One region of the Sporosarcina contaminans genome, then DNA from elsewhere that is predicted to be linked to it. Evidence: riboswitches for the same ligand, from Rfam matches in the RefSeq annotation. Region 1 holds a riboswitch; the other holds the start of a gene.
The links. Region 1 has a riboswitch for FMN ahead of ribD (bifunctional diaminohydroxyphosphoribosylaminopyrimidine deaminase/5-amino-6-(5-phosphoribosylamino)uracil reductase RibD). Riboswitches for the same ligand answer to the same signal wherever they lie in the genome.
Positions count from the first base shown of each region.

Region 2: linked by a shared signal. The riboswitch ahead of ACFQ38_RS15245 (ECF transporter S component) and the one ahead of ribD (bifunctional diaminohydroxyphosphoribosylaminopyrimidine deaminase/5-amino-6-(5-phosphoribosylamino)uracil reductase RibD) in region 1 are both predicted to bind FMN.

Region 1 covers NZ_JBHTLT010000037.1:54,767-63,382, forward strand. The annotation lists gene ACFQ38_RS07815 (copper amine oxidase N-terminal domain-containing protein) at 1-248, shown strand, start outside; gene ACFQ38_RS07820 (hypothetical protein) at 481-969, opposite strand; gene ACFQ38_RS07825 (phosphotransferase family protein) at 1,095-1,967, opposite strand; gene ACFQ38_RS07830 (glycosyltransferase) at 2,144-3,199, shown strand; gene ACFQ38_RS07835 (exosporium glycoprotein BclB-related protein) at 3,437-4,549, shown strand; FMN riboswitch at 4,746-4,892, shown strand; gene ribD (bifunctional diaminohydroxyphosphoribosylaminopyrimidine deaminase/5-amino-6-(5-phosphoribosylamino)uracil reductase RibD) at 4,951-6,054, shown strand; gene ribE (riboflavin synthase) at 6,036-6,689, shown strand; gene ACFQ38_RS07850 (bifunctional 3,4-dihydroxy-2-butanone-4-phosphate synthase/GTP cyclohydrolase II) at 6,823-8,016, shown strand; gene ribH (6,7-dimethyl-8-ribityllumazine synthase) at 8,031-8,501, shown strand.
Region 2 covers NZ_JBHTLT010000123.1:28,899-37,514, forward strand. The annotation lists gene ACFQ38_RS15225 (response regulator transcription factor) at 446-1,165, shown strand; gene ACFQ38_RS15230 (ATP-binding protein) at 1,162-2,964, shown strand; gene ACFQ38_RS15235 (RNA polymerase sigma factor SigX) at 3,057-3,584, shown strand; gene ACFQ38_RS15240 (hypothetical protein) at 3,585-4,766, shown strand; FMN riboswitch at 5,038-5,169, shown strand; gene ACFQ38_RS15245 (ECF transporter S component) at 5,386-5,967, shown strand; gene ACFQ38_RS15250 (ferredoxin) at 6,115-6,375, opposite strand; gene ACFQ38_RS15255 (helix-turn-helix domain-containing protein) at 6,488-7,528, shown strand; gene ACFQ38_RS15260 (RecQ family ATP-dependent DNA helicase) at 7,521-8,616, shown strand, end outside.

The DNA.
Region 1 (8,616 bases):
AAACAATCGATCCGTCAACTAAAGTAGCGAAGAAAGGCAATACAGTAACAATCAAAAAAAGCAATGACAACATCGTCTTTACATTGAATAAGAACAACTACACAATCAATAACAAAGCAAGTAATTTCAAAGTAGCGCCACAATTATTGAATGGTCAAACGATGGTTCCCCTTCAGCTTGTGAATGAAGCATTTGGCCCGATTGCAAAATACGACAGTTCCAAAAAGACCGTATTCATTTCAAAATAAGTAGATAAGCAGGAGAAGAAACTTTTAATGTGTTTCTTCTCCTGCTCTTTTATTGCCGCTACCATATATATCAGATTTACCATGCGCGTTCCAAATGGCGATGCTACTTTCAGAGGAGAAGGTAGGAAAATGCATTGTCATACATATCGCTGCCACTACTAACGAACTCGACAATTTTCATCCAACGAAAAAATGCCCTGTTTTAAGAAAACGGGACATTTTCTTGGATTGGTTAGCAAAGCACAATTACTTTATGGGGTGTTGTTTGAGCAGGCATACTGCGCGTTGTGTTGCTATACACGACAACTAACTCACGATTTTCTGGTCTGCCCGAAAAGGACTGCCCGTTCTCAAGAAGAATCGGAGTACTTCGGGTCAGATTTAATTTTAATGTGCCATCGCTGCTTACTAGCTGACGGTTGAAATGATCCACTTTCACAAATTGTCCGGATTTCTCTTTCGCCATTACAATTGCACGATATTGAGGCGGGTAAATGAAAGGCGTAGGTGCATCTGCATCATAATAGCCGGTTACAATATCACCGACCTTCACCAATACATGATCAACAAAATACGTTCCCGGCTCAATGACAAAATTGACGACTGCACCTTCCCGATCTGCTACTGTAAACATTTTATAGCAGCCAGACCCAGTATTATTCATTTGTACCGAAAAATCATTCATTTCCATCACTCTACCGGTAAACGATTCAAAATTCATCCACATACCTCCTGTAAAAAACACTCGCTCTATAGACTATGCATCGACTATATTGGGTGTTCAACAGGGGTCAATAAATAAAGGCCGACAAAAGAATAATTGCAAAAACTTTGAGACCACTTCCCCTACCCCAAAATTTGTATTTCATCTACCGAATGATCTTTCAAAATAGAATTGGCGCTAATAAGAGCTAATACCCTTTCGACTGTGTCATTTCCAATAGGGACACCGCCATTTCTATGCAATAACAACCATCTTAAAATGGCGATTGCTTCAAAGTTTTTTATTTCCTCCATTTGAATAGGATGCTTTTCTAAATATGACATGGAGAAATTAACAGATAGTGATTCGGATAGATACAATTTGGTTAACATCCTGGACCATGCAAAATCATAACGAGAATCTCCTAATTGCCCATTCGTCCAATCTATGACTGTAAACCGATCACCTTCCTCCACAATGTTCTGAAGATGAAAGTCGCCATGGATCAAACAATCATGCCTCATTTTCACAGCGCTCATTATTGTCTTTAATATAGCTTCGAGATCCTTATGGCGATGAATGTCCGGAAAGAAATGTCTGATGAAGTCAGGTGTTGGAAACTGAAATTCCCCTTGGGCATCGATAAGGTGAATAGTAGATAATATTTTTCCGATTTCCTTCATACTGTTTTCAGTAAAAGATGTAAGCTGTGTTCCGTCAAACGAAGTTAATAGAACTTGTTGCCCATCTTTGTTCCATCCCCATCCAAAAACTTTAGGAACTGGTATACCTCTTTCTAAAAGTGCTTTTAATAAAAAATATTGATAGCCAATATTCGGGTTAGCACTTTTATTCCAAATCTTAATCACAAACTCCTCATCACTGTTTTGCAACTTCATCACTTCAGCTTCGAATCCTTGTTCTAACGCCTCGATGGAAAGAACATTCTTTTGCAATAAATCATTTAATTTTTCCGTTCTCTCTTTCCACTCAATTCGCTGTAATATATTTCCCAAGAAATAATCCCCTTCCCCGTATAGTCAAATAATGATGTTACGATCATCTTCTCCCTTGGAGAGAAAAAACCTTTCCCTTCCTATCTTTTAATCCCCGAAATTGTATCTATGTCTACTCCCCCTTTGATATCCAGCCGTATACTATGGCGACTGTTAACGAAGGGTGTGATAAAAAATTGGAAATTAGTTTGTGCATGATCGTCCGAGACGAAGAGGATGTGCTTGAAAGATGCTTGCTCTCCGTTTGCGATGTTGTGGATGAAATCATTATTGTAGACACCGGCTCAATAGACCGGACGACAGAAATTGCTAAAAAATTCACGGATAATCTATTTCATTATGAATGGGTGGATGACTTTGCGGCTGCCCGTAATTATTCATTTTCACTTGCAACAAAAGAGTATATTATGTGGCTGGATGCGGATGACGTATTGGAAGATAAAGAGTCATTTTTAACCTTGAAGAAGCAATTGGATGGAAAAATCAATAGAGTTTCCATGCCTTACCATTTGTCATTTAATGAGAACGGACAGGTTACACATAGTTTAAAAAGAAACAGGATCGTCAAAAATGACGCACGGTTCCAATGGTCAGGAAAGGTGCATGAGTTTTTAATCGTGTACGGCGAGGCATTGGAAAGCGACATACCAATATTGCATAAAAAAATAAAACCACACTCTTCTCGGAACTTAAAAATATATTTAAAAATGATAGAGTCTAAGATTCCGTTTACACATAGGGACACTTTTTATTTTGCAAATGAATTGATGTACAATGGTAGGACAGAAGAAGCAATCAAGTATTACGAGTCCTTCCTTTTAGAAAAAGGAGGCTGGATTGAAGACAATATTACTGCATGCTTACATTTATCTCATTGCTATAAAGAGCTTGACCAAGAGAGAAGACTCCATTATTTATTCCAAACCTTCGAATACGATACACCAAGGGCGGAAGCCTGTTGTGAAATAGCAAGATACTTCATTGAACAATCTCAACTTCCACTCGCTATTTTCTGGCTTGAATTAATATTTTCATTAAAAAAACCTAAGACTATGGGCTTTGTGAATGAATCTTCTTGGACTTATGTGCCGCATATCGAGCTTTGCTATTGTTATGACCAATTAGGACAGCTTGACAAGTCATACGCACACCATATAAAAGCGAGAGAAATCGCTCCCGACCATCCAAGTGTGCTATTCAACGAAGAATATTTCAAAAAACGATTAGATTAGATGATAAAACATTGCTTCTAAGGAAAGGCAACCAAAGTCCGCTGCATCCTACAGCAACGGTTGCATGACCAGCGTCCTGCTGGCCTCAATGCAGTATGCGAGCATTTGTCAACAAGCTGATACTATTTTATTCTCTTTCTGTGCATTTTTCCTTTATAGAACAGCAGTACAAGCAATCAAAAACTTTCCGAATAAAATAATACTGCTGCTATGAATGAATAGAGAAGGAGTGAGAATATGGTAAATAGAAACTTTCCTTGCAGGAGTTGCTTAACTCCGCATAACCCTTGCAGTCCTTGCCCTACCGGTCCACCTGGCCCACCTGGCCCACCTGGACCTACCGGGGCTACTGGACCACCCGGACCTCAAGGGATACCTGGAGTTACTGGAGCCACGGGAGCACAAGGAATACAAGGTATTCAAGGAGTAACTGGACCGACTGGGCCTACCGGAGCTCAAGGAATACAAGGAGTAACTGGACCGACTGGTGCACAAGGTATACAAGGTGAACCGGGACCTACCGGGGCTACGGGAGCACAGGGCATTCAAGGTGAACCGGGACCAACTGGGCCGACTGGTGCACAAGGAATACAAGGTGAACCGGGACCGACTGGGCCGACTGGTGCACAAGGTATACAAGGTGAACCGGGACCAACTGGGCCGACTGGTGCACAAGGTATACAAGGTGAACCCGGGCCGATTGGACCTACTGGGGCTACCGGTGCACAAGGTATTCAGGGGGAAATAGGACCGACCGGACCGACCGGGGCTACGGGAGCACAGGGCATTCAAGGAGAAATAGGGCCGACTGGACCTACCGGAGCAACGGCTGCAGGAACAGTGATCCCTTTTGCATCCGGGATTCCGGTATCTTTAACTACACTTGTCGGTGGAGCAGCAGGCACAGGTGGGTTAATTGGATTTGGCAATTCCGCTCCTACATTGAGTGTTTTAGGAGCAACGATCGATCTTACAGGTACAGCAGCCGGGCCTTTAACGAACTTTGCTTTTTCGATGCCTAGAGACGGAATCATCACATCGATTTCAGCGTATTTTAGCGTTACAGTAGGTTTATCATTAGCATTGGGATCCATCTCCGTCCAAGCACAATTGTATCAATCAACAACAAATAATATTTTCAGTCCAATATCAGGCGCAACCGTAACATTGACACCTTCCCTCGGAGGCTTAATATCCCTTGGTGCTATTGCGAGAGGAATTACGACTGGACTCAATATTCCCGTTACGTCTCAAACACGTTTGTTAATGGTATTTTCTATCACAGCAAGCGGACTCGCTGTAGCAACGACATTAGCTGGATATGCAAGTGCAGGCGTTGTCATCAATTGATAATGGGGATGGATTACCATTTACAAAAACTCCTTTCCCAATTAAGTTCCCTTCTTCCCAATGGAGGAAGGGTTCATCTTTTGTAATGAAAAAATAATATCTTTCATTACTGAAAAATGTAATATTGAAACGCCCGAGGTTTTTCCTGGTGGACAAACTTTCACTCTTTATGCTACGTTGATATCGGCACAATTGTACAATTCTTCGGGGCAAGGTGAAATTCCTTACCGGCGGTGATCGAGCACGAAGCTCGTCAGTCCGTGACCCGACCTTCCAAAAGAAGGCGGTGGAGCTGGTGAAACTCCGGCACCGACAGTTACAGTCTGGATGGGAGAAGTTTTTGTATCGGTTGCTGCTTATGCCTATAATCTGCCCTTTCATAATTGAAAGGGGGAAATGCGATGGACCATGATGACTATATGAAGCTTGCACTCGACCTCTCTCAAAGTGCAGAAGGACAAACATCACCGAATCCGATTGTCGGGGCTGTTTGTGTTAAGAATGGACAAATTGTAGGAACCGGCATGCATGTGAAAGCTGGGACCCCTCATGCCGAAGTGCACGCACTGCGAATGGCAGGCGAACTGGCAAAAGGCGCAGACCTCTATGTCACCTTGGAGCCGTGTGCCCATACAGGAAAAACGCCGCCATGCACAGATGCGATCATCGCGAGTGGAATACGCCGTGTATTTGTTGCGTCCATTGATCCGAATCCTGCCGTCAGCGGCAAAGGAATCGGGCTTCTTAAAGCTGCAGGTATTGAAGTATCAACGATCCAAACTAAAGAGGCAGATTTTGTAAACAGGGCATATTTTCATTTTATTCAACAACAAAAACCGTACGTTACGTTAAAAGCCGCCACCACACTCGATGGTCGTTTGGCTACGCAACAAGGGGATAGCAAATGGATTACGTCTGAACAAGCGCGAACAGATGTCCATAACCTCCGCCATACCCATGATGCGATATTAGTTGGCGTACAAACCATTCTTCAAGATAATCCTTTCCTCACCACCCGTTTGCCCCATGGTGGAAAGAATCCAATTCGAATTATTTTAGATCGGCGTCTCAGAACACCGAAAACCGCAAATGTCGTTACGGATCGTGCGGCGGAAACAATATTATTTACACTCGATCGTGCTGAAGGCATCGAATCGTTTCGGGATTTCCCACTTGTTCGTGTAGAAACGATCAATGAGCATGCCAATTTTTTAGAAGAGGTGCTCAGACGTCTTGCGAAGATGGGTATTATGAAGCTTTTAGTCGAAGGCGGCAGCTACGTCCATTCAAGCTTCATAGAACAACAGCTTGCCAATGAGCTCTATGTATATATTGCTCCGAAGTTGATCGGCAATGGTCCTACCCTCTTCGAAAACGATAGCAGACCACTCATTGCACAATCAGAAAAACTACACATCCTTAATACAAAACAGATAGGCGAAGACATACGTCTGCACGCTGTTTTTGCAAAGGAGGTGCCTACTTATTGTTTACAGGAATCGTAGAAGAAACCGGCACCGTGAAAGAAGTTAAGCGTTCACGCAACTCTATGCAATTGTCCATTTATTGCAATACAGTGCTGACAGATACAGCAAAAGGAGACAGCATCGCAGTAAACGGCGTATGCTTGACAGTCGCCTACTTTACTGACTCCTATTTCGTCGCAGATGTTATGCCCGAAACATACTTTGCGACTGCTCTTTCTGAATTAACATTAGGAAACGAAGTGAATTTGGAACGTGCAATCGCCGCGAATGGTCGTTTCGGCGGACATTTCGTCACTGGACATGTTGACGGCACTGGCAAAATTACTGCAAAACGGCAATCTGCGAACGCGCTTTATATGGATATCCAAATCGAACAAAATTTATTGCGATTTGTCATGAACAAAGGATCCATCACTGTTGACGGTACATCATTGACAGTATTCGACGTGAAGGATGATCGATTCACAATCTCGTTAATTCCTGTTACTCAGAAAGATTCAGTCATTGCACGAAAGCAAATGGGATCCAAAGTGAATGTCGAATGCGACATCTTAGTGAAGTATATGGAACAACTGCTTTTTAAAAAGAATCAGTATCATTCAGGAGACGGATTGACGATCGACAAGCTTGCCTCAAGTGGCTTTTTAATATGATTCTACAATGCTATAGCTTTTACAAACGATAATCCCAAAAAGCCTCCGGCGTATGTGCCGGGCTATCAAAGAACCACGATAAGATCCGGACAGTACTACGCAGAGGCGTAATGAATTGGAAGGATGAGATGATATGTATACAACCGTGGATAAAGCGATCGGTGAGTTAAAAAAAGGCAAGCCGATCATTGTCGTTGATAATGAAGACCGGGAAAATGAAGGAGATTTTATCGCACTCGCTGAATTTGCAACACCTGAAATGATTAATTTCATGGCAAGGGAAGGACGTGGCCTAATTTGTGTTCCAATCGAAGAAGAATTAGGAAAACAGCTTGGTTTGGCTCCGATGGTCGCAAATAATACGGATACGCATGGAACAGCTTTTACAGTGAGCATTGACCATGCCCATTCAGATACTGGAATTTCCGCATTTGAACGATCTGAAACGATACTGAAAATGCTTGAGTCAGACGCATCCCCTTCTGACTTCAGAAGGCCTGGGCATATTTTCCCGCTGATCGCTCAACGAGGCGGTGTACTAACACGACCTGGCCATACGGAAGCTGCTGTAGATCTTGCTATTCTATCAGGAGCCAAACGTGCAGGCGTCATTTGTGAAATTATGAATGATGATGGAACGATGGCGCGAGGCGATCAATTAAAGGGGATCGCGAACAGATTGGGCCTTGTCATATTGACAATCGAAGAAATAATCGCATATCGGAAAAAGAATGAGTCATTAGTAGAACGGGTTGTCGAGACTGATATGCCTACATCATTCGGCCATTTTAAAGCGATTGCTTTCACGGAAAAATTGACTGGTCGAGAACATATTGCACTTGTAAAAGGCAATCCGGGTGAAGCGGATTCCCCTCTCGTCAGAATCCATTCCGAATGCATGACTGGAGACGTATTTGGTTCTTGTAGATGCGATTGCGGTCCGCAACTTCACGCGGCACTATCTGAAATCGAAACTGCAGGAGCTGGAATTTTGCTATATATGAGGCAAGAAGGCCGTGGCATCGGGCTTGTGAATAAATTAAAAGCCTACAAACTGCAAGAAGCAGGTTTGGACACAGTGGAAGCCAACGAAGCGTTAGGATTCAAAGACGATTTACGGGAGTATTTCATTAGCGCACATATTTTGCGAGATTTACAAGTGTCTGCCATTCATTTATTAACAAACAATCCCCGAAAAATTGATGAGCTTGCCGCCTATGGCATCACCGTCACAAAACGAGTGCCTATTGAATTACCTGCAGGCAATGAAAATCGAAAGTATATGGAAACGAAAAAAGAGAAATTAGGACATCTTTTGACGATATGAGGAGGAAAATTGACATGGCAATCACGTATGAAGGACATTTAATCGGAAGTGGTTTGAAAATAGGTATCGTTGTATCACGTTTCAATGAGTTCATCACTGGAAAACTGTTGAGCGGTGCTGAAGATGCATTGCGCCGTCACGGTGTCAATGAACAAGATATCGAAACCGCATGGGTGCCCGGAGCGTTTGAAATACCGCTCGTCGCAAAACAGATGGCAGCCTCTAAAAAGTATGACGCGGTCATTACATTAGGAACGGTCATTAGAGGATCAACACCTCATTTCGATTACGTTTGCAATGAAGTATCCAAAGGGATTTCCGCCATTAATATGACAGAAGGTATTCCTGTCATATTTGGCGTACTGACGACTGATTCAATTGAACAAGCTGTCGAAAGGGCGGGCACAAAAGCAGGCAATAAAGGATGGGATGCCGGCACTTCGGCTATCGAAATGGCAAATTTAATGAAGCAATTGACAAACTGATTTACCTATTTGCAGTATCTGCTACCGTTAGCTCTTAGACAAATATAAGTACCGGTAACATTGTAATTCTCTATACTATTACAAATTAAAAAGCCTGTAAACGCTTATAATCTAC
Region 2 (8,616 bases), on a different contig from region 1:
GACAACGACTGCATGACCTGCACCGTGCAGGCCCAAACGACCCGAGAGGCTGGCGTTCGTAGCTGGATGATACCAAAAGCGGAGAACGCCGTTTAGCCTCGACAGGCGTTGGAGGTCTTGAACATAAGGCGCTTTTTGCCTTAGACTCTGTTCTGAAGTGACCCGAAGGGCTGCCCCTCGGAGTCTGGATGATACCAAAAGCGAAGAGGGGCGTCCTGTGACAACGTCGGCACTAATACATCCTGTATGTCGGAGGTCTTGAACATAAGGCGCTTGTTGCCTTATAAGAAAAACTTGCCGCCGGAGTCTAAATTCCTGAACATTGAGCGCCGAGTTATTGAATTCCTAAGGACTGTGCAGCTCTTCAAAGGCTGTACAGTCTTTCTTTTTTTTCTTGCAACTTGTACAATAAAGTTAGGAATCTTTATGAAAGGGGTTTTCATTTGTGGAAGAGACTGTAAAATTATTAGTTGTGGATGACGAAGATCGTATCCGTCGTCTTTTAAATATGTACTTATCGCGCGAAGGCTTTGAAATTGAAGAGGCGGTTGATGGTGCAGAAGCTTTGGAGAAAGCACTAACCAATCAATATGACTGTATTTTGCTTGACTTGATGATGCCTGAAAAAGATGGTATGGAAGTGTTGCAAGAACTTCGTGAACAAAAACAGATGACCCCCGTTATTTTGTTGACAGCGAAAGGAGAAGAATCGGACCGGGTAGCCGGCTTTGAAACAGGTGCGGATGATTACATCGTAAAACCATTCAGCCCGAGGGAAGTCGTATTGCGCGTAAAAGCGATTTTAAGAAGATCTGTAACTTTCTCTAATTCTACCGCTTCTACAACTTCTAAAGATCTTGTCGTATTTCCACAACTGACAATCGACCATGATGCTCACCGCGTCACTGCAGAAGGGAAAGAAGTAAACTTGACCCCTAAGGAATACGAGCTACTCTATTTCTTAGCTAAGTCACCAGACAAAGTGTTTGATCGGGAGCAATTATTAAAGGAAGTATGGCATTATGAGTTTTTTGGAGATTTGCGAACAGTTGATACGCATGTAAAACGGCTACGTGAAAAGCTAAGCCGTGTTTCTGAACGTGCGGCTAAAATGATTGTTACGGTTTGGGGCGTCGGATATAAGTTCGAGGTGCCGAATGAATGAATAGAATATGGAATTCTATCGTCGGGAAGCTATGGGCAACCATATTGCTTCTCGTTTCCTTTGTGTTGTTCATCGTAACCGTTCTTTTGCTGGAATTTTTGGATAATTTTCACACGAAACAAGCGGAAGACACCTTGCGACGAGAAGCGACGACGATCGGAAAAATCATTATTGATCATGAAGATGCAAATGCGATGCGGTTAATTATTCGGGATATTTTAGATAACGAAACAAATGCATTATTAGTTGATTCGAATGGACAAATTTTAGACTCATTTCATAAAGGATTGAACGAAGATAAAATTGAGAGAAAAATTATGTCAGAGGAAAAGTTTTTTTCTTCAGTTACGCTCAATGAAAAGTCTGTAAAAGAGATGGTGTTGCCATCCATTAACGATGAGCATGTTATGGAGCAATATTTAGTGCTGTCCTATCCATTTTTAGAGGAAGATGGAGTTTATCATTCAATTATTATGTACCAAAGCTTAGATGCAGTGCATAGGACAACGAAACGGACAACGCATATTGTCTTTCTTTCAGCGTTTATTGCATTCGTATTAACAACCTTTTTCGCATTCTTCCTTTCTACGAAAATTACCTCTCCCTTAAGGGGGATGAAGCAAGCTGCATTTGAATTGTCGAAAGGAAATTTTGATACGAGGCTACGAGCGAATCAAAATGATGAAATCGGTCAATTGGCAACAGCCTTCAATCAAATGGGCAGGCAGCTGAAATACCAAATGGAACTAATTAAACAGGAAAAAGAGCAATTATCAAGTATTTTGACATCCATGACCGATTCGGTAATTACTTTTAATCGTGACTATACAATATTGTTAAGCAATCCTCAGGCAGATCGTTTGCTACAAAATTGGCAAAATGGAGGAGAGCAGGACAAACCTTTACCTCCGGAAGTATTTCATATGTTAGAGCATGTCATTTCTTTCGCTGAAGAAGTCGAAGATGAACTTGAGTTAGGCGGCCAGTTTTATGCTATCTCCATTAGCCCGCTTTATAGCGAGAATAGTATTAGGGGAGCAGTGGCAGTACTGCGGGATATGACGGATCAACATAAATTGGACAAACTCCGTTCCGATTTCATCGCCAACGTCTCTCATGAATTGCGGACGCCGATTTCCATGCTTCAAGGATATAGTGAGGCAATTATCGATGATGTCATGGCTAGTGATGAAGAGCGTAATGAGATGGTACAGATCATCCATGATGAATCTAAGCGGATGGGCCGGCTTGTCACGGATCTCCTTGACTTAGCAAGAATGGAATCAGGGCATATGCGCTTGTACAAAAATAGTTTTGAAATGATTCCTTTCATGAATAAAGTCATAACGAAATTCATGCAAATTTCAAGGGATGCGAATGTAAAGCTTTCTCTTCAATATGATGAAAATAATAAACATCTTATTATTAATGCGGATGCTGATCGTTTGGAACAGGTTTTCACCAATTTAATCGACAATGCAATCCGACACACTCCCGATGGAGGGAAAGTGACCGTCTATGTCGAAAAAAGAATGGACAATATAGAAATATTAGTTGCTGATACAGGAACGGGCATTCCCGAAGCGGACTTGCCATATATATTTGAACGCTTCTATAAAGCAGATAAAGCACGTACGAGAGGAAAAGGGGGAACTGGCTTAGGCTTGGCAATTGCAAAAAAAATTATTGATTCACATGGAGGGCAAATTTCTGCGGAATTAGGAGAAAAAGTAGGAACGGTATTCAGATGCGTGCTCCCTGTAGATCATCCTTCTGAACAATTACAAGAGGAGCAATAAGTTTTTATGTAACAATATGGAATAAAATCATTATAGCTGAGATGAAACTTATCATCTCGATTTACGACTAATGTATTGAACGGGGGGATTAAGTGGATGACTCCGTTTTCCACCGGCTGTATGAAGCATACCACCAGGATGTATTCAATTTTCTTACCTATTTAACAGGGGATCGATTATTATCGGAAGATTTGATGCATGAGGTGTATATTAGAGTTTTGAAGGCCTATGCCGGGTTTGAGGGGAAAAGTTCCGAGAAGACGTGGCTGTTTTCAATTGCTAAAAATGTGGCGATTGATCATTTCAGAAAAAAATCTGTAAGGCAAAAACACTTATATGACAAGTTTGATTGGGAAAAGAGTGAGCTCGTTTCTCCTGATGTCCAACCTGATGAAATTGCTGAAATGAATGATGATATGAAGCAAATGCTGCAAGTATTGAATACATGTACGGGAGACCAGAAGATGGTTATTGTTTTACGATACTTTCAAGAGCTATCCATTGCAGAAACCGCAGAAACTTTGAGCTGGTCGGAAGGTAAGGTAAAAACGACACAGCATCGAGCAATTAAAGCATTGCAAAAGAAGTTGAAAGCTCTTTCGGCAGAAGGGGGAAGTTGAATGGATGACAATCATTGGAATGACGACAAAATTGAACAATTACTTCATTCAATGCCGAAAGTAAAGGATGACCGTCCAGCTTCGGAAATATTGGAACGGCTGAAAACGGATAGCCGATTGAAGGAGTCGAAACGCCGCAAGAAACATAATTGGATCCCAGCGATTGTAACGATTGCAGCGTTGATAATGGTCAGTTTAATTGTTCCATCTATGCTCAAAAATAGCACGGATACAGCAGTTGAATCTTATCCTGAATCGAAGATGAGTCAAAAAGACTCAAGAGCATTAGAAAATTCCACAGAGGAAAGCGAATCGGAAGCGGATAATGCCGCTTTTGACGAACCGAACATTAGCACATTCTCTACTGCCGATATGGCAATATCACATATTGTTTTGGAAGATGAGATGGAAGGGATGAAAATGTTGCCGTTAGGCCTTGTTCATGAAGCGAATGTTATACCTGTCTCCATTCTTATACCAACCCAAAATGTAAAAGGAGAGCCGGACCTTGTAGCTCTTTACAATCAATTCGCTCCTAAGATTGATGAAGAGGCATACGGATTTGATGATTATCATCCGTATAAAGGAACTATAAGTGAAGCTGACGGCACAATTATCCACGAAGTGCCAGAAGATCACCAATACGACATGTCTCCGGCTGCAGTAGGAGTTTATGAAAATTCGGCGAAAGCGACTTTTGGTAATTATAATGAATGGAAAGTTGTTGATGAGAAAAACAGCCCAGTGGTGTTCGAGTATGTAGGACAGTTCGAACAGTTTGCTTTGAAAAGGCATTCTCCTTATTTTAAATATATAATGCCAACAGGACAGGAATATTTAGTGCCGCATGAAAATGGTGATGAGAGCTCGGTTAGCGCCGCTTTACTATCCATGAAAAAGGCTGAGAATGAAATTGTAGAGGAAATCGTTCCAGAGACGGTTCACTATACCGTTGAGGAGTCGAAAGGGATTGTGACAATCCAATTTACTGAACCGCTCGACTTATCAACGTTGGCACCAAATGAGGCATTGAATATGATTGAGGGTTTTATGCTAACTGCAAGTAGTTTTGACATGAGCGTTCAACTGCAAAATGTTGTTCAAGATCAGTTTGACAAATACGATTTAACGAAGGCATTGCCGATGCCGGTTGGAGTAAATCCTATTCTGTACACTGAATAATGAATGGTCAAATCATCATGATTTGGCCATTTATACGTTATAGAAAGCTATAACTTGATGTTCTAACTATGGCGAAAACCGATAAAAATCTATTGCTTACCATGAGAAGTATTGGCATATGTTAGCTGCTTACTATGAAAAGGATCGAGTATGAAATAGTATAGCAATAAATGTGCACGGTGTAACCTTTAAATAAACGATTTATGCATGACAAACAGACTACTTTACATCTGAACTTTTATTGTATACAATGAAAAGGTAATAGAATATGATTCATCTTCGGGGCAGGGTGTAATTCCCGACCGGCGGAAATGGAAGTTTGTCTTCTTAGCCCGCGAGCTTAACAGCTGATTCTGGTGAGATTCCGGAGCCGACAGTATAGTCTGGATGGGAGAAGGTGAAGGTGCAGCCGTCTTTTTTGTGTTGTTCGCAAAAAGGGTGCTTATTTAAGTATGGGGCAAAGTGGAGTAAAAGAACCTCTTTGATAACCCTTATTTAAAGTTGCCTTTGAAAACTCTCCCTGAAGCAATTGCTTTAGGGATTTTTTAATGAACAATTTTCAGAAACACGGCGAACCTTTCCTCTTTTTGAAGTGAATCGAAAAAGGAGAGAGGAAGAAATGGGTAATAAAAAATTACGCAAAATGATTCTCGTCGCTATTTTAGGAAGTATTTCAACCGTTTTAATGCAATTGAATTTTCCGCTTCCTATTTTACCGGCATTCCTAAAAATTGATTTTAGTGAAATACCGGCTGTGTTGGCGATTATGACGATGGGCCCAGTAGCTGGAATTGCGGTCGAGTTGTTGAAAAATGTTTTGCATTGGTTCTTATCGGGCAGTCCGACAGGTGTGCCGGTAGGCGAGATTGCAAACTTTGTAACCGGCATCTTGTTCATCATGCCAATTTATTGGATCTTTAAAAAGGTGAGATCCATGAAAGGTTTAACAGCAGGTCTTATAGCAGGCACATTTACAATGGCAATTGGTATGAGTTTATTGAATTACCTAGTATTCCTGCCTATGTATTCTTATTTTTTGAATATGCCTTCTTACACTGGAGAAGCATTATTCAATATGATTGTGTTAGGGATTTTACCTTTCAATATTATAAAAGGGATCATGCTATTGATTATTTCATTGCTGCTGTATAAGAATATGGAAAGATGGATTCATAACCAACAGCAAAAGCTAACAGCATAATATAGAACAATTAAAATATTGGCGAGCGGATAGACGAACCGTTCGCCAATTTTTATTTGAGAAGAAATAGTCCACTCAAAAAGAAGTTTCAAATGTCGATTGATTCGACGTTCGAAACTTCTTTCTGAATGGTGCGAATGAAATACATTAGTCTTCGTATTTTAACGGATCACCGTCGAAAGGCTCGTCCGCAACTTTGATGGAGTCAGTTGGGCAGCCATCGAATGCGTCTTCCATGTCTTCCAACAGTTCTTCTGGAACTTCGGTTGTACCCGTGTTATCATCTAAAATAACGAAGGCGATCCCCTCATCGTCATAATCATAGATATCTGGCGCAGCTGCCCCGCAAGCTCCGCAGGCGATACATGTATCTTGGTCAACAATTGTATATTTTTTGCATGTAGACATTGATGCTCTCTCCTCTTCTATCCGCACTATCGATTTCGTTCCATTTCCATTCTAAAGCTGTTTAGGATAAGTTTCAACAATAAAACTTTGACAAATGGGGGAAAACAATATTATGAAACTATCTTCAATCCTATTGCAGATTATAGGGAAGATGCATGGCGAGCGTTCTAAAAACGCAGCATTATACATATTGCGTGGCAAAAAATCCGGCCAGACACTCTCAGATGTTAAGTATTTTAATTTGAAACCGTACTTTTCTATTTTGCCGAAAGTAGAGGTCGAAGAGTATGAGGAGGCTATTCATTTACTTCAGAAAGAACATTTGATAGAAATAAAAGACCAGCTAGTTTTTATTACAGAAATAGGTTTTGAACAGCTGCAACAGCTCCCATCAACTCATTTTAAAGGTTGGAGTTATCGAGGCAAGGAACTACTCTTTTTCAGAAGGCTTTCCCTTGTCGTGCAAACCGTTTCAAATATAAAAAATGGCAACCGATCTTTTTTGCCGATTGAATCAGATCGTACTATACAAATTTTCGTTAAACGTTTTTTTATGAATCGACCATTGGCTGATCCGGAGTTTGCAAGGCAAATTGGAAAAGAGTTAATAAAAGCTATTGTTCAGTCCGGGATGTCTGAAGAACAGAAGCTTATTTTTGCATACAGGCTTACAGGGTATAAAAATGCGGCAATGACGTATGATCAGCTTTCTATTGAATTGAAACGTTCCCCTTCCTCCATACGTCTATTATTTTTGGAAAGCCTTCATAGATTGCTGCCAATTGTTGAGCATAAAAAAGAATTTCCGATTATGAGTTCAATCGCAGCTGATATTCGCATAGTTGAAGATTTGACCGAATCAGCAACAGCAACGAAAAAACTTTATTTACAAGGGCTAACTATGGAGGAAATTGCAGCAAAGCGTAATTTGAAATTAAGTACGATAGAAGATCATTTTGTTGAAATGGCAATCCATGATGAAAGATTCCCGATTCACTCTTTTGTAACGGAAAGGGATGTTCAGGCAGTAAGGTTAAAGATGAAAGAACTGCAAACGAAACGATTAAGGGTGCTAAAGGATGAATTTCAAGCATTATCCTATTTCCAATTACGGCTCATTTTGTCGATAAATACAGGAGGACAAGATGATTGAACTATATGAAACGTTAAAAAAACGATTTGGTTACGAAAAATTCAGACCCGGTCAAAAAGAAGTGATCCAGCATATTTTAAGCGGGAAAGATACAATCGCCATTTTACCTACGGGTATGGGAAAGTCGTTATGCTATCAACTTCCTGGTTATTTACTGGAAGGTTCGGTCGTTATCGTTTCCCCGCTCGTTTCATTAATGGAAGATCAAGCAGCGCAAATGCGAAAGAATGGAGAGAAAAGTGTAATTGCCCTCAATTCCTTTCTTTCATTTCAAGAGCGCAAAATCGCTTTGCAAAACTTAGGGCAATATAAATTCATATTTGTCTCTCCAGAAATGCTTTTGCAAGAACGTGTTGCAAATAAGCTACGTTCGATGAAGCTATCAATTATTGTAGTAGATGAAGCCCATTGTGTTTCGCAGTGGGGCTTTGATTTCCGTCCGGATTATTTAAGGATTGGAAAGTTGATTGATTTTGATGGACGCCCGCCTATTTTGTCTTTGACGGCAACTGCTCAGAGTCAAGTTATCGAAGAAATTTCAGATTACTTACATATGGATAATCCAGTAGTAGAGCGACATTCACTTGATCGGCAAAATATATCGTATTGTATTATCCAACTAAATACATATGATGAAAAATATGATTGGATTAAAGAACGAGTAACAGCTACAACTGGTCCAGGGATCATTTATGCTTCATCGCGAAAGAGGGCAGATGAGCTGTCTACTGAATTGCAAAGTATTGGAGTTGCTGTCCAGGCATATCACGCAGGAAAAGAAAATGAAGATCGTGCGATTATTCAAGAGCAATTTATTAACGGTGAAATTGAATGGATTTGCGCGACGAATGCTTTCGGAATGGGAATTCATAAAGGAGATATTCGGCAAGTGATTCATGAGCATATGCCTTCCAATATGAATGCATATGTCCAGGAAGTCGGAAGGGCAGGGAGAGATGGTAAGCCTGCTGCAGCGACGTTGCTTTATGTGCCACGTGATGAAGATATGACTCGATTCATCGTTCAAAATGATTTACCAGCAGAAGAACAGATAATGCATTATGCATATTTATTATCAGAAGGCGTTA